3 regions of the Thioalkalivibrio sp. ALE11 genome follow, and region 3 is predicted to be linked to each of the others. Evidence: predicted binding sites of a transcription regulator. Region 3 holds the regulator's gene; each other region holds the start of a gene.
The links. The regulator sigma-54, encoded in region 3, starts transcription at its own class of promoters, with help from an activator protein. The targets are predictions, from matches to a motif close to TGGCANGNTNCNTGCTT.
Positions count from the first base shown of each region.

Region 1 (6,994 bases), on a different contig from region 3:
TGGTCGCGGGAATCGCGTTCAATCAGAACGAGGCGCAGCTGACGGTGGGCGGCGTGCCGGATCAGCCCGGGGTCGCGCATCGCATCCTCGGGCCGGTGGCGGATGCCAACATCGAGGTGGACATGATCGTGCAGAACGTCGGCGAGGACGGCCGCACGACCGATTTCACCTTCACCGTGCATCGCAACGACTACGAGAAGGCGCTGGAACTGCTGCAGGGGGCAGCGGACGAACTGGGCGCCCGCGAGGTCTCGGGCGATGTCCACATCGTCAAGATCTCGGTCGTGGGTGTCGGCATGCGGTCGCATGCGGGTATTGCCAGCCGGATGTTCGAGGCCCTGTCGCGGGAAAACATCAACATCCGGATGATCTCGACGTCGGAGATCAAGATCTCGGTGGTCGTGGACGAAAAATACCTCGAACTGGCGGTGCGTGCGCTGCACGATGCCTTTGAACTCGAAGAGGAGCCAGCCGGTCTACCAAAGGAGCAGGGGTGACGACTCAATCAACGGATTCCGGGCGACCGACCTCGTCCGACACAGGTACTGTGGAGAAAAGCATGCTCATACTGACGCGTCGGGTGGGGGAGACCCTCATGATCGGCGATGACGTCTCCGTCACCGTTCTGGGTGTGAAGGGCAACCAGGTCCGGATCGGCATCAATGCGCCCCCGGACGTGGCGGTTCATCGCGAAGAGATCTTTCAGCGGATTCAGGACGAAGATTCGGAACACGGCTCCGGCGACAATCGCGGGAACGAGTGACGTCCGACGCTGCGATCTCCGCGTGGCCCGAATGAAGTTAAAATCATCAATTCGGGGCCGCGCGGGCTTTCATTCCGCAGCGTGAATCCGTATCCTCTGCACCGCAGTCACGGAGAGTTGGCCGAGTGGTTGAAGGCGCTCCCCTGCTAAGGGAGTATGGGTCAAAAGCCCATCGAGGGTTCGAATCCCTCACTCTCCGCCAGAACGCAAAAGGCCCGCACGGCAAGTGATGCTCGTGCGGGCCTTTTTTGTGGGCACGCAAGCCGGGGTCGGTCAGTTCATCGCGCGGCGGCGTTCCTCACGCTGATAGAACAGCAGGGCGACGTTGATGGCACGTTCCAGGCGGGCCGACATCTCGATGATCGCGCAGCCAGCATACGAATGGCCTTCGCGAGTGGAAGGGCGCGAGTTGGCCAGTTTGACGGCGCCGGAGACCCTTTCCTGCACGTCCGGGAGCAGCAGGTTGGTGAATTCCAGGCGGCTGCCATAGGGGATCTCCTGCAGCACTTCATTCGGCAGTTCCACGCACATGCCTTCGGCTGAAAGGTCCACCACCGATCCCTCGATCGGTTCTTCGTGCATCTCGCCCTGGATCTGCAGGGTCGGGCGGTTGCTCAGGGGGATATGAACGCGGAAGGTCTCGCGACGCTGCAGGTATTGCAGTTCGGCGGGATACGGACACTCGTAGAGGTCTCCCGGCGATTCGCTCACGATCTGGCGGACCTCGGTGGTAAACCGCACGGCCACGCCGCGCAGGGTCGCGAAGACGCGCAGGGGCTGGCCGGGCCGGATCCGCTGGTGGAGGGAAGGGGGTTGCAGCTGGTCGAGGTAGAGACGTCGTGCGTCGGCATCCAGACGGATCAGCGCCGAGGTGTGCAGCGGGCCGCTTTCTTCCAGGCGGATACTGACCAGCGTCAGGCCGTGGTCCAGGTCGCGCAGTATCTGGCCGATGCGTTCCGGGGTGTCGACGGTATAGTCGTTGTCATCCATGAGGGCACGTCGCGTCCGAAGTGGGTTCGCGCATCATACACCCTGTGACGGAGTTCACGCCTTTCCGGCCCAACTCGGGCTCAGGCGCGGGTGATGGTCTGGCCGGTGGTACGGCGATGACGGGCCTTGCCGTAGGGGTCGTAGGTCGTGGCCGGTCCGTTGTCTTCGCCACGCAGGATCTGCATGGACATCTGCACCCGGCGCTGGTTGCGTTCGATCAGCCGGGCGTTGCCCTGGTTGAGTTCGTTGCAGCGTTCGATCGTCGCCCGCAGCGCCTGCCAGCGGTCGTTGAGGTGCTCCCCTCCCTCCAGACGCGCGAACAGCCGCGCTACCCCTTCCGGGGTGAACTCGGCACCGCGAGCTTCGATCCATTGCTGCTGTTTGCGGGTTTCGGTTTCCAGTGCCTGCAGCAGTTCCTGCTTGCGCTGGACCGCGGCCTGCAGCCGCTCCGGCTCCCGTGACTCGATGGCCCGGGTTTCCTCCAGCAGGATATCCTCCAGCCGTTGTCCGAGACGGATGGATTCCTCCAGGGAAGGACGGATTCCGGTTTCGTCGGTCACCACCGGATCACCGCAGCAGGCCTTCGATTTCCATCATGCGATCGGCCAGTTCCTCGTTGTCGATCGGGTAGTTCCCCTGAGCGATCGCCTCGCGGATCTCGGCCACCTTCGCCTCGTTGAACGGCGCGGCCTCGCTGGCTTCGCCGCTGCCGTTCATGGCCTGGGCGGCACCGGTCAGGGTGACGGCGTCACCGCTGGCGGCCCCGCCGTTGCCGGCGCGGTCCACCCCGTTGCTGCCGGTGCGGGCGTCGTCGTCACGGCCGCGGACCCCGCCGTTCTGGCTGTCGGGGCGCAGGCCATTGATGTTGGGGCCTTTGATATCCATGACTTTGTCCTGTCGTTTGACTGGTCTGCCTCGTGTATCGGCCGGAATGCCCGAAACTGTAGGGTCGGTTGCGGGATTTCCGTCACATTTTACTACAGGGCGACGCGAACCGTGCCCGATGGCTGGACCTCGCCCTCGATCTCGCGTCCGGAGGAGGTGTTGCGCACGCGGATCCAGTCGCCGGCCGTGGCGTCCTCCAGGGCTTCGCCCTGCATGCGGATAGTGACGCTGCCGCTGCTGGCGAGGATGGTAACGCGCTGGCCGCGCTGGATCACCTGACGTTCATTAACGTGCTGCTGGCCGATGACCTGGCCCTGGCGAATCGCGCGGCGGGTCTGCAGACCGACCACCTCGGATGCGTCCTCGAAATAATGGCTGGCCTGGCGCGACGTCTCGATGCGCTCCATGCGCAGATCGCCCGGCCCCAGGGTCTGCTGGCGCGACAGGTTGCGGCGGGCCACCACCACCTCGGCGTGGCGTTCCACGGTGGCCGGAACGTACACCGACCAGGTCACCGGCCCGGGACAGCGGATGTTGACCGCAGTATTGCCCCTCGGGCGGCCGCCGGGCGGCAGCGAGGCCTCCAGGGGTTCTTCGCAGCGCTTGAGGCGCAGGCGGTCGTCGACATGACCGAGTTGCACCTCCACATCGTCGCCGTTGTGGTCCCCAAGCTGCTGGTGCAGGAACCGTTCCGCGCTGTCACGAATGTTCTGCACCGGCTCGATCTCCGCTTGCGCGGTCGGGGCGAGGAGCGCGAGCATCAGAAGAAGCGCACCCCCGCTGCGGCCCGGGCTGCGGTACGGGAGCAAAGCCTGTAACTTGAAAAGGTGCATGTCCGGTCACCGTTGACCCTGTGTCTTCGTCACGGAATACATGCAGATTCTGTGCCATGGCATCCGGCGCCTGTCCTGCGCGTCCGATGCGTGGTTCAAGCTCCCGCCGGCGCGGCCGTTAGCAGGGAGAACAACCCAGGGGGCGAGAACCGTGAGTCAGTTTATTGACGACGTGAACCAGCGCACGCAGATGGTCGGGCAGAACCGGATGGAGCTGCTGCTGTTCTATCTGGGCGGCACGCAGACCTTCGGGATCAACGTGTTCAAGGTGCGCGAGGTGATTCCGCTGCCGCAGTTGCGCCAGATTCCCGGGTCCGCCGGGGTGGTGCGGGGCGTCACCACCCTGCGCGACAAGACCGTGCCGATCATCGATCTGGCGCGGGCGATGGGCATGCAGTCGACGCGGGCCGGGGCGGACGGCCAGCAGAAGGTCGTGGTGACGGAGTTCAATCGCTCGGTGCAGGGCTTCATGGTGTCGGCGGTGGATCGCATCGTGAACGTCAACTGGGACCAGGTGAAGTCGCCCCCGCGCGGCACCGGGCGCGAGTCGTTTCTGGTGGCGGTCACTGAACTCGACAACAAGCTGGTGGAGATCATCGACGTGGAGCGCGTGCTGTCGCTGGTCAATCCGTTGCCCACCGAGGTGTCGGAAAGCGTGCGTTCCGCGGTGGCCGAGCAGACACCCGAGCGTCGGGAAATCGTCATCGCCGACGACTCGGTGGTGGCTCGCCGCCAGATCGAAAGCGCCATCCAGGGGCTCGAGTGGCCCTACGTGCTGTGCAAGGACGGGCGTGAAGCCCTGGATTACCTGGAGGAGAAAGCCGCCGAGGGTCCGATCCACGACACGGTCGAGCTGGTGATCTCGGATATCGAAATGCCGCGCATGGATGGTTACACCCTGACGGCAAAGATCCGCGAGAACGAGCGCCTGCGGCCGCTGCGGGTGCTGCTGCATTCCTCGCTCAGCGGCGAATTCAATACCGACATGGTGCGTCGGGCCGGTGCGGATGCGTTCCTCTCCAAGTTCAACCCGGACGAACTGGCCAGTGCGGTCCTGGAACAGATCAACAAGACCGCCTGAGATGTCGGTGGTTACCGGGGGCGAGGGGTTGCCGGCCCGGCGGAGGCGGGCGGTCGGCACTTGCCGCCCCTTTGCGTGTCGCGGGCTCCCGCAAGACCGCCCTGAAGCCCTATACTGTGGCAGCATGGAATCATCGAACCGAACAACCAGCGGACGGCGGACGGGCCCGGCACGCGTCAAGGCGGAGATGTGTGCGTGATCGATTCCCGTGACTACGAAGAATTCGCGCGCTTTCTCTCCGAGTGCTGTGGCCTGGTGCTGGGGGACAGCCGCCAGTACCTGGTGTCCAGCCGGCTGTCCCGCCTGCTGGATGAATTCGGCTACAAGGACGTGCCGGAACTGCTGCACGCCCTGCGCAAGGCGCCCAGTCCGAAGCTGCGCACGCGCGTCATCGACGCGATGACCACCAACGAAACCTCCTGGTTTCGCGACGGTTTTCCGTTCGAGATCCTGCGCCACGTGATCCTCCCGGAGCTGGCGTCCACTCGGTCGTCGATCAAGGTCTGGTCGGCCGGGTGTTCCAGTGGCCAGGAGCCCTACAGCATCTCGATGGTGGTCTCGGAATGGGAGGCCTCGCGCCCGCGCCGGGTGGTTCCCGTCAGCATTCTCGGCACGGACCTGTCCGAGGGCGTGCTGGAAGACGCCCGCAAGGGAGTCTATGACGGTCTGAGCATCGTGCGCGGGCTGAGCGAGTCGCGGCGGTCCCGGTTCTTCCAGACCGTGCCCGAGGGGCACAAGATCATCCCTGAGGTGCAGCGCCGCTGCCGGTTCCAGAAACTCAATCTGGTCGACAGCTACGCGGCGCTGGGCAAGTTCGACATCGTGTTCTGCCGTAACGTCCTGATCTATTTCTCCGCCGAGACCAAGCGTCAGGTCCTTGACGGTATTGCGAAGCAGCTCAACCCCGGTGGCTATCTGTTTCTTGGCGCTTCCGAGACGGTCGGGCCCTACAGCAAGGCGTACGAAACCGTGCGCACCGAGTACGGCTCGGTCCTGCGGCTGAAGGGCTGAACCCCTCCACGCCGGGCCTGCAACGGGCCCGGCGGTCGTTTCCGACGCGGTGATTCGCCGCGTGGCCGACCGCGCGCCGGCGTCCCTCCCAATCCTTTTCCCCTTTTGCCGGCAGCCAATGGCACGGCGATTGCATCGTCGTGGTCAGGCAACGGATGCCCGCCATGCGCGGGCCGGACGGAACGGGATGAGCATATCGCTGGACAAGGCACTCGGGATTCTGCCGGAGTCGGTGAACCTGCGGTCGCAGCGCATGGAGGTTCTGAGCTCGAACATCGCCAATGCCGACACCCCCGGCTACAAGGCGCGGGACCTGGATTTTCGCAGCCAGCTGGAGGCGGCTTCGGGGGGTGGTGGCCAGCTGCAGCTCAGCAAGACCCGGGCCGGTCATCAGGATCCGGGGACGGCCGCCGCGGGCACCGGGGCCGAGCTCAAGTACCGCATCCCCTCGCAGCCGTCTCTGGACGGCAACACCGTGGATCCGCAGATGGAGCGGGCGGCGTTCGCCGAGAACTCGGTCAAGTACCAGAGCAGCCTCGAATTTCTCAATCGCCGGGTTTCCGGCATTCGCGATGCCTTCCGGGGCAATCGCTGAACCTGACGGGAGGCCACTGCCGTGAGTGATCTGTTCAATCTGTTCAATACCTCGGCTTCGGCGCTGACGGCACAGTCGGCGCGGCTGAATACGGTGTCTTCGAACCTGGCGAACGCCAACACGGCGGCCGGCAGCGCCGAGGAGGCCTATCGCGGGAAACACGTGCTGTTCCAGGCAGCGATGGACCAGGCCAGCCGCGACGGTACCGCGACGCCGGTGCGGGTGGCCGGGATCGAGGAGTCGGATGCCGAGCCGCAGATGCATTACGAGCCCCATCACCCGAAGGCAAACGACGATGGCTACATCTTTCGCCCGGCGGTCAGCGTGGTCGAGGAGATGGCCAACATGATGTCGGCCTCGCGCAATTACGAAGCCAACGTCGAAGTCATGGACACCACCCGCCAGTTGATGATGCGCACGCTGCAGATGGGCGGACAAGGCTAGGAGACCGGAAATGAACGGACTGACACCCGACATGCTGGAAGGGGCGGGGATTCGCACTGACCGCCAGGCCCAGCGAGACCGTCAGGAGAAGGAAGGCGGGCCGGATCAGCTGGGACAGGAGGATTTCCTCAAGCTGATGACGACCCAGCTGCAGAACCAGGACCCGTTCGAGCCGATGGAAAACGGGGACTTCATCGCGCAGATGGCGCAGTTCTCGAGCGTCACCGGGATCCAGCAGCTGAACGAGTCGTTCGAGGGCTTCGCCCAGTCGATGGGACAGAACCAGGCGGTGCAGGGCGCAAATCTGGTTGGCAAGGACGTGCTGGTGCCGGTGGAGTTCGGCCAGCTGGGCCCCGAGGGCGGCATGAGCGGCGCGTTCGAACTGGGGGCCT
Region 1 is NZ_KB906179.1:6,040-13,033, forward strand. It holds gene F620_RS0112345 (aspartate kinase) at 1-497, shown strand, start outside; gene csrA (carbon storage regulator CsrA) at 560-763, shown strand; tRNA gene F620_RS0112355 (tRNA-Ser) at 875-965, shown strand; gene F620_RS0112360 (flagellar brake protein) at 1,037-1,753, opposite strand; gene F620_RS0112365 (flagella synthesis protein FlgN) at 1,834-2,316, opposite strand; gene flgM (flagellar biosynthesis anti-sigma factor FlgM) at 2,321-2,638, opposite strand; gene flgA (flagellar basal body P-ring formation chaperone FlgA) at 2,731-3,399, opposite strand; gene F620_RS0112380 (chemotaxis protein) at 3,623-4,552, shown strand; gene F620_RS0112385 (protein-glutamate O-methyltransferase CheR) at 4,748-5,563, shown strand; gene flgB (flagellar basal body rod protein FlgB) at 5,751-6,158, shown strand; gene flgC (flagellar basal body rod protein FlgC) at 6,180-6,602, shown strand; gene F620_RS0112400 (flagellar hook assembly protein FlgD) at 6,613-6,994, shown strand, end outside.
Region 1: a site for sigma-54 is predicted at 5,683-5,699, ahead of flgB (flagellar basal body rod protein FlgB). Genes of this name have one in related genera too.

Region 2 (6,994 bases), on a different contig from region 3:
TATCCGGTTTCGGAGACCTTCCATACACTGACGCGCGAAGGCGTGGGCGACACCGAACTGGTCTTCGAGCTCAACCACGTGCTCCACGGCTTTCTGCCACCGTCGATGTTCATGGGCGCCGTGCTGGTCACCTTTGAGCCCGACGGGCAAACCCTGACCGCCTGGAACGGCGGCCTGCCGGATGCCCTGCTGTGCGGCGGCGACGGACAACTGCGCAGCCTGCCCTCGCAGGCGATGCCGCTGGGGATCCTGCCCCGGCTGGAGCTGGACAGCGGCCCCCGGCGTCACGCCATCGCCGCCGACGAGACCCTGCTGATCGTCACCGACGGGGTTCTGGAAGAGGAAGGCACCGCCGGTGAACCGTTCGGCGAGGCACGCCTGCATGCCTGTCTGTGCCATCCGGAGCCCCCACCGGAGCGGATCGCACGGCTGGGCGATGCCCTGTCACGGCACATGGGGGATGCGTCACCGGCCGACGACATCACCGCGGTCGCGATCACCTGCGCCCCCGAGGTCGTGCTGGAAACCGGTGTCGCGGCCCCCCCGGACACCACCGGCAACCGACGCTGGTCCATGGAGGCCGCCGGGGCCGAGCTGGCCCGCGTGGACGTCGCGGAAGAGGCCCGGCAGCAGCTCCGGCGCTGGTTCCCGGAGCCCGGCGAACACGTTCAGGCCCTGCAGACGGTGGTCGCCGAGCTCTGCAACAATGCCTTCGAACACGGCGTGCTGGGCCTGTCTTCCGAGATGAAGGCCACCGCGGAAGGCTTTGCCGAGTACTATCGCCTGCGCCAGGAAGGACTCGAGCGCCTGGAAGGGCGCATCGGCATCAACCTGCGCTACCGCCGCACGGACGACTGGCACTGCGTGCGCATCCGTGTGCGCGACAGTGGCGCGGGCTTCGACCACCAACGGGTGCGGCGGGCTCTCGAGGGCGAGAGCGACGAAAGGCTGTGGGGGCGCGGCCTGACCCTGGTGCACCGGTTGTGCCGGCAGATGCGGCACCTCGGGAGCGGCAACGTGGTGGAGGCCGAGTACGCCTGGATGGAACCAATCAGCGAGGAGCAGACATGACATCGACCACTCCGCAATCGGCACTGATTACCGGCAATTCCAGCGGCCTGGGCCTCGGACTCGCCCGGGTCCTCGCCGCCGACGGCGCGTCAGTCTACGGCATGAGCCGCCGTGGCTGTCCGGACGACGGGGTCGCCGGCGACGCACAGATCGACCTGGCGGACTTTGACGCCATCCCGGAGGCCATGGACCGGCTGCTGCAGGGCGTCACCCGTCTGGACCTCGTGATCCTGAACGCGGGCCTGCTCGGACACATCCAGCGCATGCCGGACGCGCCGATGGACGAACTGCGCCTGCTGATGGACGTGAACACGTTTGCCAACAAGGTGATCCTGGATCGTCTGCTGACGCGCGAGATCGCGGTCGGCCAGATCGTCGCCATCTCCTCGGGGGCGGCGGTGTTCGGCAATGCCGGCTGGAGCGGGTATTCGCTGTCCAAGGCCGCGCTGAACATGCTGATGCAACTCTACTCGCACGAATTTCCCGGCGTGCCGGTGCATTCGCTGGCACCGGGTCTGATCGACACCGCGATGCAGGACTACCTGTGCGAGGAGGCCGACAGCGAGACCTTCACCGCCCTGCAGCGGCTGAAGGCCGCGCGCGGCACCCGCACCATGCCGGATCCGGAAACCGCGGCACGCGACATCCTCGACGTACTGCCACGGCTGCGCGAACAGCCGTCCGGAAGCTTCGTGGACATCCGTGCACTCAACGATCCCGAAGAGTATGCGCGCCTGACCGGCCGGCGCTGACAGAAAAACTTCATCGCACCCCATTGGCTTTTGCCGACACAGGAGCGTATAGTCGGAAACGTGATTCGCGGTTAGCAGCAACTCCAAGGAAGTCCCCAGTTTTCTGGACCAGTGCTCCCGTTGATCTGTTGGTAGCGTTCCGCAATCACGTTTCTTTAGTTACATGATGAGGTAAGTAGTTGTGAATACCGGTGTTGTTAAGTGGTTCAACGAGAGCAAGGGTTTCGGTTTCATCACCCCCGATGATGGCGGCAAGGACGTGTTCGTGCACTTCTCCGCGATCAACGGTTCGGGCTTCAAGACCCTGGCCGAAGGCCAGAAGGTTTCCTTCGAGATTCAGGAAACCGCCAAGGGTCTGGCCGCGGGTGACGTGACCGCGCTGTAAGACTGCCCGCACGGCGCGCCTCCGGGCGCGCTTCGGGAAGCAGAGGGCCGCCTTCGGGCGGCCCTTTTTTGTGCGCGCTCTCCGCGCAGGCCGCGCAGGTTCGCCCGGAGCGGAACCAAAAAAAGGCCCCGGCGCGAACGCCGGGGCCCGATGACGGCCGGAAAGCCCGCGGGGCTTACAGGCTGTAGTACATGTCGAACTCGATCGGATGGGTGGTCATGCGCATGCGCGTGACGTCTTCCATCTTCAGATCGATGTAGGCATCGATCATGTCGTCGGTGAACACCCCGCCCTGGGTCAGGAACGCGCGGTCGGCGTCCAGCGCCTCCAGGGCCTGATCCAGCGAATGGGCGACCTGCGGGATGCCCTTCTCTTCTTCCGGCGGCAGGTCGTAGAGGTTCTTGTCCATCGCCTCGCCCGGGTGGATCTTGTTCTGGATCCCGTCGATGCCGGCCATCAGCATCGCGGCGAACGCCAGATACGGGTTGGCGGTGGAGTCCGGGAAGCGCAGCTCGATGCGGCGGGCCTTCGGGCTCATCACGAACGGGATGCGGATGGACGCCGAGCGGTTGCGCGCGGAGTAGGCCAGCATCACCGGCGCCTCGAAACCCGGCACCAGGCGCTTGTAGCTGTTGGTGGACGGGTTGGTGAAGGCGTTCAGCGCGCGGGCATGCTTGATGATGCCGCCGATGTAGTACAGCGCGGTCTCGGACAGTCCGCCGTACAGGTCACCGGAGAACAGGTTCTTGCCATCCTTCGACAGCGACTGGTGCACGTGCATGCCGGAGCCGTTGTCGCCGACGATCGGCTTGGGCATGAAGGTGGCGGTCTTGCCGTGCATGTGGGCAACGTTCTGCACCACGTACTTGAGCATCTGCACTTCGTCGGACTTCTTGGTCAGGGTCGCCGCGCCGACGCCGATCTCGCACTGGCCGGCCGTCGCCACCTCGTGGTGATGCACCTCGGTGGTCAGCCCCATCTCGGTCATCACTTCACACATGGTGGAGCGGATGTCGTGCAGGCTGTCGACCGGCGGGACCGGGAAGTAGCCACCCTTCACGCCCGGACGATGGCCAATGTTGCCGTCGTCATACACGCGCTCGGAGTTCCAGGAGGCCTCCTGGGAATCCACGCGGCAATAGGAACCGGAGAGGTCGGAGCCCCACTTCACGTCGTCGAACACGAAGAACTCGTTCTCCGGACCGAACAGCGCGGTGTCGGCAATGCCGGTGCTCTGCAGATAGGCCTCGGCGCGACGCGCCAGCGAGCGCGGGCAGCGGTCGTAGCCCTGCATGGTGGCCGGTTCCACGACATCGCAGCGGATGTTCATGGTCATGTCCTCGAAGAACGGGTCGATGGCCGCGGACTCCGGATCCGGCATCAGGATCATGTCGGATTCGTTGATGCCCTTCCATCCGGAGATGGAAGAGCCGTCGAACATCTTGCCTTCTTCGAAGGAATCTTCGTCGAGGTCGTGGGCCGGCAGGGTGACATGCTGTTCCTTGCCCTTGGAATCGGTAAAACGAAGGTCAACGAAACGGACTTCCTGTTCCTTGATCTGCTTCAGCACTTCGGCTGCGGACATAATGAGGACTCCTCTGGTCTTCAGTTTGAGACGGTCGATGCCGGTGCGGTCGCTTGGGGCCGATCGGCGTCTGCCGGTTGGTCATGCAGGTGGCGTGCCAGCCTGCAAGCCCCGGTTCGGGGCGCCCCTGCGCCCATCTCTGCGCCACCACGGCCGAATGCCGCACACCCGCAGTGCACATGATGCACCATTATAGTGCCACCGCGCGGCATGCGCCCTCATTCGGTGCAAGGCCGATAGAGCACGGTCACCTGTCCCAGTACCGGCCCCAGAACGGGGTGTTCCCGCAGCTGCCGGGTCAGCAGATCGGCGCGCTCCTGCAGGGCGGCTCCCGTCCGCGCGGGATCCAGCCGCAGAGTGACGGTGGCATGCACCCGCCCGCCGAGATAATGCAGGGAAAGGTGCTCCAGGGCCTCCAGCTCGGGGAAGCCGGCCCAGGCCTCGCGCAGGCCGGCCACCAGTTCGGGGCGCAGGGGCAGCCGCGAGCTGGCCGCCTGCTCCTCGTCGTTCTCCGGATCCACGTGCACGGTGATGTCGCTGACCTCGCCCGCATCCTCGGTCACCGCGCGATGCACGGCATCGGCGATGCGGTGCCCCTCGGACACCGAAATCATCGGCGCGACCTGCACGTGCACGTCGGCCACCGCGTCGTCGCCGGAGCGGCGGGTGCGCAGCATGTGGGCATCCTTTACGCCAGGCACGTCCAGGATGGTGCGGTGGATGCGCTCGACCTTTTCCGGTTCCAGCGCGGTGTCGATCAGCTCGGCCACGCTGCGGCGGATCAGGCGGCCGGCGACATGCAGGATGAACAGGGCCACCAGCAGCGCCGCCAGCGCGTCCAGCCACGGCCAGCCGGCGACCGCGCCGGCCACCCCCAGCAGCACGATTACCGAAGAGATCGCGTCGGTGCGGTGATGCCAGGCGTTTGCCTCCAGCATGCGCGAGCCCAGCCGGCGCGCGACCCGACGGGTGTACTGGTACAGACCCTCCTTGGCCACCAGGGTCACCACGGCGAAGGCGACCGCCAGCGGTGCCGGCCCCGTGGCATCGTCCAGCTCCAGCAGGCGTCCGCCGGCGCCCCAGGCGATGGCCAGCCCCGCCAGCGCGAGGAACAGGCCCACGACCACCGTCGCGAGCGTCTCGATGCGGCCGTGGCCGTAGGGGTGATCCCGATCGGGGGAAGCGGCGGCATGCCCTGCCGCGACCAGGACCACGGCATCGGTGACCAGGTCGGAGACGGTATGCACGCCATCGGCGATCAGGGCCTGGGAGTTGAGCAGCCAGCCGCTGAGCAGCTGGGTCACGGCCAGCCCGGAGTTCACCGCGGCGCCGGTGAGCGTGACCCGGCGCGTGTCGCGGTAGCGCCGGTCGTCGGTGCCCGACTCGAGCGGGTCGGGCGGTTCGGCGGGCGCCCTGTCCGGCTGCTGCTGGTGATCCGCGGCCATCGTGCCCCCCGGAGATGCCTCGATTCGGGGCATTATGGACCTCGCCGCGACCTCCGGCCACCGCAGCCGGGCCGGGCGGTGGCCGCACCCCGGCACGGGCCGATATACTGCCGCCCCTGATCCGCTCCGGACCCCCAGCCATGGCGAACGCAAGCGACCGAACCGAGACCGCGAGTCCCACCTTCCAGGACCTGATCCGTCGACTGCAGGATTACTGGAACGACCACGGCTGCGTGGTGATGCAGCCCTACGACATGGAGATGGGCGCCGGGACCTTCCACCCGGCGACCTTCCTGCGCTCGATCGGGCCGGAACCCTGGCGCGCCGCCTACGTGCAGCCCAGCCGGCGCCCGACCGACGGCCGCTACGGCGACAATCCCAATCGCCTGCAGCACTACTATCAGTTCCAGGTGCTGCTGAAGCCCTCCCCGGCCGACATCCAGGACCTGTATCTCGGCTCGCTGGAGGCGCTGGGCTTCGACACGCTGACCCACGACGTCCGTTTCGTCGAGGACAACTGGGAATCGCCGACGCTGGGCGCCTGGGGGCTGGGCTGGGAGGTCTGGCTGAACGGCATGGAGGTGACCCAGTTCACCTACTTCCAGCAGGTGGGCGGGATCGACTGCCACCCCGTCTCCGGCGAGATCACCTACGGGCTGGAGCGTCTGGCGATGTACCTGCAGGGCGTGGAGAGCGTCTACGACCTGGTCTGGACCGTCGGCCCGGACGGGCGCGCGGTCACCTACGGCGACGTCTACCACCAGAACGAGGTGGAACAGTCGAAGTACAACTTCGAGCACGCCGACCGCGATGCCCTGTTCGCCGCGTTCGACCACCATGCGGCGGAGAGCGACCGCATGATCGAGCTGGGCCTGCCGCTGCCGGCCTACGAGCAGATGCTGCGCGCCTCGCACAGCTTCAACCTGCTGGATGCGCGCGGGGCGATCTCGGTCACCGAGCGCCAGCGCTACATCCTGCGCGTGCGCGAGCTCTCCAGGAACGTCGCGCAGAAATACTATGAATCGCGCGAGGCGCTGGGCTTTCCACTGTGCGCCCCGGGCGACACCGGCAAGTCCGACGCCGCCTGACGCCACCCGACACCGGGGCATACCCCGAACCCGTGCCCGCCGCCGCCCCGAACGGGCGCGCGGGCCCACCGGAACCCGACTGGACCGAACATGGACGAAGCCCGCGAACTTCTGATCGAACTCGGCACCGAAGAACTGCCGCCGGCCGCGCTGGCACGCCTGCGCGACGCCTTCGCCGAGGGCCTGACCACCCGCCTGCGCGAGGCCGGGCTGGAACCCGGCGAGCCCGAGGCCTTCGCCACACCCCGGCGCCTGGCCGTGCGCTTCCCCGCGGTACCCGGCCGCCAGCCCGACCAGCTGCAGGAACGCCGCGGCCCGGCCGTGGCCGCCGCCTTCGACGACCAGGGCCAGCCGACCCGCGCGGCGCAGGGCTTCGCCTCCTCCTGCGGGGTGGAGGTGGACCAGCTCGAGCGCGAGAACACCGGCAAGGGCGAATACCTGATCTTCCGCCGCATGCAGCCGGGGCAGGCCCTCGGCGGACTGCTGCCGGAGATGCTGGCCGGAGCCCTGGAACACCTGCCCACGCCCAAGCGCATGCGCTGGGGCGAGAGCACCACGGAATTCGTCCGCCCGGTGCACTGGCTGGTGGTACTGCACGGACCCGACGTCCTGCCGATGACGGTGCTGGAACAGGGGGCCGGCCGCCACACGCGTGGCCACCGCTTCCA
Region 2 is NZ_KB906165.1:196,202-203,195, reverse strand. It holds gene F620_RS0103085 (SpoIIE family protein phosphatase) at 1-1,071, shown strand, start outside; gene F620_RS0103080 (SDR family NAD(P)-dependent oxidoreductase) at 1,068-1,823, shown strand; gene F620_RS0103075 (cold-shock protein) at 2,005-2,208, shown strand; gene glnA (glutamate--ammonia ligase) at 2,384-3,793, opposite strand; gene F620_RS0103065 (cation diffusion facilitator family transporter) at 4,012-5,238, opposite strand; gene glyQ (glycine--tRNA ligase subunit alpha) at 5,379-6,326, shown strand; gene glyS (glycine--tRNA ligase subunit beta) at 6,417-6,994, shown strand, end outside.
Region 2: a site for sigma-54 is predicted at 3,877-3,893, ahead of glnA (glutamate--ammonia ligase). Genes of this name have one in related genera too.

Region 3 (6,994 bases):
GCTCCTGGACTGCACCCGCGCACGCCGGGAACTCGACTGGCAACCCCGGGTCACGACCCCGGAGTGCCTCGAGCGCCTGCGGGCCGGCCATCGATAGGGGGCGACCGGACCGCGCATGCTGCTGCCGCTGCTCGCCGTCGTCGGTGGTCTCGTACTGCTCGCCGCCAGCGCCGATCGCTTCGTGTTCGGCGCCGCCGGCCTGGCGCGCGGGCTCGGGGTCTCGCCGGTGCTGATCGGCCTCACCGTAGTCGCCTTCGGCACGTCGGCCCCGGAGATCATCGTCTCGCTGCTGGCCAGCCTGCAGGGAGCGCCGGGGCTGGCGGTGGGCAACGCAATCGGCTCGAACATCGCCAACCTGGGACTGGTGCTCGGACTGGCCGCCCTGATCGCCCCGGTCATCGCCGGTCACGGGCTGGTACGACGCGAACTGCCACTGTTGCTGCTGGCCACACTGGGCGTGCTGTTGCTGCTGCTGGACGGCCGCCTGGCGCGGGCGGAAGGGGTGATCATGCTGGCCGGTCTGATCGCGATCGTGGTCTGGATGATCCGCGCGGCCCGCCACCCCGGTGCGCCCCCGGAGTCCGACCCCGGGCTGACCCCGCGCCCGCCGGCGGCCACGCCCGGCGGTCTCCCGGCGGCCCTGTGGTGGCTCGCCGGCGGTCTGGTGGCGTTACTGGCGAGCAGCCAGGCGCTGGTCTGGGGGGCAGTCGAGATCGCCACCGCCCTGGGCGCCGGCGAACTGCTGATCGGCCTGACCCTGGTCGCGATCGGCACCAGTCTGCCGGAGCTGGCCACCACCGTGGCCAGCGCACTGCGGCGCGAAACCGGCATGGCCCTCGGCAACGTCGTCGGCTCCAACCTGTTCAACCTGCTGGCGGTGCTGGCGGTGCCCGCCGTGATCGCGCCGCTGGCCGTGGAACCCGCAGTGCTCACCCGTGACTATCCGGTGATGCTGGCCCTGACCGTGGCGGTGCTGCTGGCCGCCCGCTTCGGTGCCGGCCGCATCACCCGCTGGCACGGGGCCCTTCTCCTGCTGGCTTTCAGCGGCTACCTTGTGACTCTCGCAATCACGGCACCGGCATGGATCTGAACCCCGAAACCACCCGCAAGCTCGCCCTCGCGGTCCTCGAGAACGAAGCCGATGCGGTGCGCGGCCTCGCCTCGCGCATCGACGACGCCTTCCTCGCGGCCTGCCGCCACATCCTCGACTGCCGCGGGCGCGTGGTGGTCACCGGCATGGGCAAGTCCGGCCACATCGGCAGCAAGCTGGCGGCCACCCTCGCCTCCACCGGCACGCCGGCGTTCTTCGTGCACCCGGGCGAGGCCAGCCACGGCGATCTCGGCATGATCACCCGCGACGACGTGGTGATCGCGCTGTCGAACTCCGGCGAGACCGACGAGCTCCTGACCATCCTGCCGCTGATCCGGCGCCTCGACGTCCCGCTGATCGCGATGACCGGCAATCCCGGTTCGCGCCTTGGCACCGATGCCAGCGTCCATCTGGACGTCAGCGTGGAACGCGAGGCCTGCCCGCTGGGACTGGCCCCCACCTCCAGCACCACCGCGGCGCTGGCGATGAGCGATGCCCTGGCGGTGGCGGTGCTGGATGCGCGCGGCTTCACCGCCGACGATTTCGCCCGTTCGCATCCCGGCGGCCGCCTCGGGCGGCGTTTGCTGATCCACGTCGGCGACATCATGCATACCGGCGAGGCGATCCCGCGCATCGCGCCCGAGGCGCCGCTGAAGGACGCGCTGTTCGAGATCACCCGCAAGGGGCTGGGACTGGTGATCGTCAGCGACACGGACGACCACATCCTCGGGGTCTTCACCGACGGCGACCTGCGGCGCACCCTGGACAGGGGCGAGAGCCTGGAGACGCTGACCATTGGCGAGGTGATGACCCGGGGCGGGCACACCGCGCGCGCCGACTGGCTGGCCGCGGAGGCCCTGGAGATGATGGAAAGCCGCCGCATCAACGCCCTCCCGGTCGCCGATGCGGACGGCCGACTGCAGGGGGTGATCAACATGCACGACCTGCTGCGCGCGGGGGTGGCCTGATGCATGACGACATCGATCTCGCCGGCCTGCAGCGCGGCACCCGACTGCTGATCCTGGACGTCGACGGCGTGCTGACCGACGGCGCGCTGTTCCTCGGCGACGCGGGCGAACAATACAAGGCGTTCCACAGCCGTGACGGCCACGGCCTGCGCATGGCCATGGACGAAGGCCTGGAGGTCGCGATCCTGACCGGGCGGCAGTCGGCGGTCGTCGAACATCGCCTGCAGGATCTCGGCATCCGCCACTGCATCCAGGGCCGGCGGGACAAGGGGGAGGCACTGACGCAACTGCTGCAGCAGACCGGGCACCGCGCCGACGAGGCCGCGTTCGTCGGCGACGACGTGGTCGATCTGCCGGCGATGCGCCGGGTTGGCCTGGGCATCGCGGTCGGCGACGCCCATCCGTTCGTGCGCCAGCACGCGCAATGGGTCACCACGGCCGGTGGCGGGCGCGGCGCGGTCCGCGAAGTCTGCGAGGACCTGCTGGCTGCACGTGGCCGCCTCGAGGCCGTGCTCGAAAGCTACCTGCACGCATGACCCCGGATCCCCGCCGCGCCCCGCTCGCCGCCCGGCTGCTGGCCGCCGGATGCCTGCTCGCCGGGCCGGCAGCGGCCGAGCCGCCCGCCGAACCCGCGGCCGACGCGGAACCCACGCTGCAGATCGAGGGGTTTACCGCGCATGTCACCGGCGAGGACGGGCGGCCCACCCACCGCCTGCAGGGGTCGCGGCTGCGCGAATACGACCGGGATGCGGTCCAGTTCATCGATGACCCGGAGCTGGATCTGCTGGACCAGCGGGGCCTGAACTGGACCTGGCGCGCCCCGCGCGCGGCACATCAGCCCGATCGCGAACTCCTGCATACCTTCGGCCACACCCGCGGCGTGCGCCCCGAACGCGACGAGCGCGTGCGCACGGTGATCGAGTCACGTGACGTGCGCGTGGCGCTGGACACCCGGCTGACGACTTCGTCGGCCCCGAGCACCCTGGAACAGCCGGGACTGTTCCAGCGGGGCACCGGCCTGCGCGCCGACCCGCAAGCGGATACCATTGGGCTGCTCGCCGAGGTCTACACGCTGTACAGCGACCTGCCGCAGGAGGACCGCCCGGAATGAACCCGGCCACAACCGAACATCGCCGCGCGGGCATCCGCCGACCGGCCCTGCTGCTTGCCGTGACGGGGGTACTCGCACTGTCCCTGGCGGCCCTGCCGGCGACCGGCCGCGAGGATGCCCTGCCGGTGGAGATCACCGCGGACCACGCCGAGATGGACGAACGCGCGGGCACCGGCACCTACACCGGCGACGTGATCGTGGTGCGCGGCGATGCCACGCTGGAAGCGGACCGCGTGATCGTGCACATGCGCGAGCGCCGCCCCTACGAGATCGAGGCCCACGGCGAGCCCGCACGCCTGGAGTCGCCCGATCCCGAGACCGGCGAGACGCGCATCGCCGAGGGGCTGCGCATCGACTATTTCCTCGACGAGGAACGCGTGATCCTGACCGAACAGGCACGCGTCATCACCGCCGCCGAGGATGCCCGCGGGCAGCGCATCACCTACGATCTCGAACGCGACGTGATCCGCGCCGAACGCGGCGACACCGATGACGAGCGCGTGCACATCCGCCTGCAGCCACGCGAGGACGATCCATGACCCCCGCGGCCGACGGCCATCTGGTCGCCCGCGAGCTGAGCAAGCGCTATGGCCAGCGTACCGTGCTGGACGCGATGGATGTGGACCTGGTGCCCGGCGAAGTGGTCGGCCTGCTGGGACCCAACGGAGCCGGCAAGACCACCTGCTTCTACAGCCTGGTCGGACTGATCCGGCCCAATACCGGGCGCATCACCCTGGGCGGGCGCGACATCACCCGGGCGCCCATCCACGAACGCGCCCGCGCCGGGCTGGGCTATCTGCCCCAGGAGGCCTCGATCTTTCGCCGCCTGTCGGTCGAGGACAACCTGCAGGCAGTGCTGGAACTGCGCCCGGAACTCGACCGCCACGAGCGCCGCCGCATCGGCGACGCCCTGATCGAGGAATTCCAGCTGGAGACCGTGCGCCACAGCCCCGGGATCGCGCTGTCCGGAGGCGAGCGGCGGCGCGCCGAGATCGCCCGCGCGCTGGCCGGCGATCCGCAGTTCATCTGTCTGGACGAACCGTTTGCCGGGGTCGATCCGATCTCGGTCGGCGAGATCCAGGCAGTCATCCGCCACCTGGCCGAACGCGGCATCGGCGTACTAATCTCGGATCACAACGTACGCGAGACCCTGGGTATCTGCCATCGCGCGTACATCCTCAGCGAGGGGCGCCTGCTGAGCGCGGGCACGCCGGACGAACTGCTGGCCGACGCCCGCGTGCGCGAGGTCTACCTCGGCGAAAACTTCCGCCTGTGACACCGACCGCCGCACCCGGACGGTGCACAAGCCCGCAGCAAGGGATTACTATTCACTTATGGTGACCAACGCCTTTCCCAACTCATGCTGAAGCCCGGGCTGAATCTGCAGCTCGGTCAGACGCTGACCATGACGCCGCAGCTGCAGCAGGCCATCCGGCTGCTGCAGCTGTCGACGCTGGAGCTCCAGGCCGAGATCCAGCAGGCGCTGGAAAGCAATCCCATGCTGGAACAGGCCGAGGATGACGAACTCGGTGCCGACGCGGGGGACACCGCGGACACTGCCAGCGACGCGAACACCGACGACGGCGAGAGCGGCAGCGACGCCGCCCGCACCGGCGAAACGGTGGATGCCGGCGGCTCGGAGGACGTCATCCCCGACGAGCTGGTGACCGACAGCCGCTGGGAAGACATCTACGACGCCAGCGCCAGCCCGCGCGGTCCGGACGACCGCGACCCGCTGGAGAACACCTCGGACGACGACGGCGGCGGGCTGCAGGATCACCTGCTGTGGCAGCTGCATCTGTCGCACCTGACCCCGCGCGACCAGCGCATCGGCGCCGCCCTGATCGACACCATCAACGGCGACGGCTACCTCGAGGGCGACGTCGAGACCCTGGCCGAGACCATCAGCCGGAGTGAAGAACCCCCCGTCGACACCGACGAGGTCGAGGCCGTACGCCACTGGTTGCAGCACTGCGACCCGCTGGGGGTCGGTTCGCTGGATCTGCGCGAGTGCCTGGAGGTCCAGCTGGGTGAGCTGGCGCCGGACGCGCCCTCGCGCGAGGCGGCGCGCGCGCTCCTCGAACACGGCATGGACGCCCTTGCCCGGCGTGACTACAAGGCCCTGCAGCGCCAGAGCGGCGTACGCGATGGCGACGAGCTGGCCGCGGCGCTGGACCTGATCCGCACGCTCAACCCGCGCCCCGGCGCCCAGATCAGCGAGACACCGCCGGAATACGTGGTCCCGGATGTCTACGTGCGTCATACCGACCGGGGCTGGCAGGTCGACCTGAATCCCGAGATCGCCCCGCGCATTCGCATCAACGACCTCTACGCCGGCATGGTCCGCCAGGTCTCCGATGCCCGCGACAGCGCCTTCATGCGCGATCAGCTGCAGGAGGCGCGATGGTTCATCAAGAGCCTGCACAGCCGCAACGACACCCTGCTGCGCGTGGCGCGAGCGATCGTCGAACGCCAGCAGGGGTTCCTGGAACACGGCGAGGTGGCGATGCAGCCGCTGATCCTGCGCGACATCGCCGAAGCCCTGGAGATGCACGAGTCCACGATCTCGCGGGTGACCACGCAGAAATACATGCACACCCCCCGCGGGGTGTTCGAATTCAAGTATTTCTTCTCCAGTCACGTGGGCACCAGCGACGGCGGGGAATGCTCCGCGACCGCGATTCGTGCCATGATCCGCGAACTCATCGAAGAGGAAACGCCGGGCAAACCGCTCAGCGATTCCCGCCTCGCCCAGATCCTGGCGGATCGGGGCATCAACGTGGCCCGGCGTACCGTGGCCAAATACCGGGAGGGCATGAACCTGCCATCCTCCAGCGAACGCCGCCAGATGGCCGCCATGCCGACCGGAAGCAAACCGAAAGGAGCCTGACCCATGCAGATCAATCTCACCGGACACCACGTCGACATCACCGACGCCCTGCGCGACTACGTCAACGAGAAATTCCAGAAGCTGGAACGCCACTTCGACAAGGTGATCGACGTGCACGTGGTGCTGAACCACGAGAAGACGCAGAAGCTGCACAACAAGGCGGAAGCGAATCTGCAGGTCAGCGGCAACCACATCCACGCCGAGGCCAGCCACGATGACATGTACGCCGCCATCGACGGCCTGATCGACAAGGTCGACCGCCAGCTGATCAAGCACAAGGAGAAGGTCAAGGATCATCATCGCGCCGAGGGCGCCCAGCGCAACCGCGAACAACCCGAGTAAGCCGATGAATCCGGCCGAGCTCATCACCCCGGAGCGCATCGGACTGGAAACCGACTGCTCCAGCAAGAAACGAGCGCTGGAAACCCTCGCCGATCTGCTGGTGGACGGGGCCGCGGACGGACTGGCGGCCAGTGCCGCGTTCGAAGCCATGTCGGCCCGCGAAAAACTGGGCTCCACCGGGCTCGGCCATGGCGTGGCGATCCCGCACGGCCGTCTCGCCGAGCTGGATACGCCCCGCATCGCGGTCCTGCGTCTGGATCAGGGCGTGGATTTCGAAGCCATGGACCACGAACCGGTGGACATCCTGATCGCCCTGCTGGTGCCGGAAGAGGCCACCAGCGAACACCTGGACCTGCTGGCCCAGCTCGCGCGCGGGCTGTCGCAGCCGGACACCCTCGCCGGCATCCGGCGCGCCGCGGACAGCGCGGGGGTCCAGCAGGCCCTCACCCGGGCCCTGGGAGATACCTGACCATGGCCGACCGGGCGGAAGCGGCAGCCGACGGCACCGCGAGCAACATCACCATCGCCGCGCTCACGCGGGCGATGGGGAGCCGTCTGGATCTGCGCTACGTCCACGGAGAGGAAGCCGCGGG
Region 3 is NZ_KB906171.1:55,023-62,016, forward strand. It holds gene F620_RS0109920 (NAD-dependent epimerase/dehydratase family protein) at 1-97, shown strand, start outside; gene F620_RS0109925 (calcium/sodium antiporter) at 116-1,090, shown strand; gene F620_RS0109930 (KpsF/GutQ family sugar-phosphate isomerase) at 1,081-2,058, shown strand; gene F620_RS0109935 (HAD family hydrolase) at 2,058-2,594, shown strand; gene lptC (LPS export ABC transporter periplasmic protein LptC) at 2,591-3,169, shown strand; gene lptA (lipopolysaccharide transport periplasmic protein LptA) at 3,166-3,708, shown strand; gene lptB (LPS export ABC transporter ATP-binding protein) at 3,705-4,445, shown strand; gene F620_RS0109955 (RNA polymerase factor sigma-54) at 4,530-6,059, shown strand; gene hpf (ribosome hibernation-promoting factor, HPF/YfiA family) at 6,063-6,401, shown strand; gene F620_RS0109965 (PTS sugar transporter subunit IIA) at 6,406-6,870, shown strand; gene hprK (HPr(Ser) kinase/phosphatase) at 6,873-6,994, shown strand, end outside.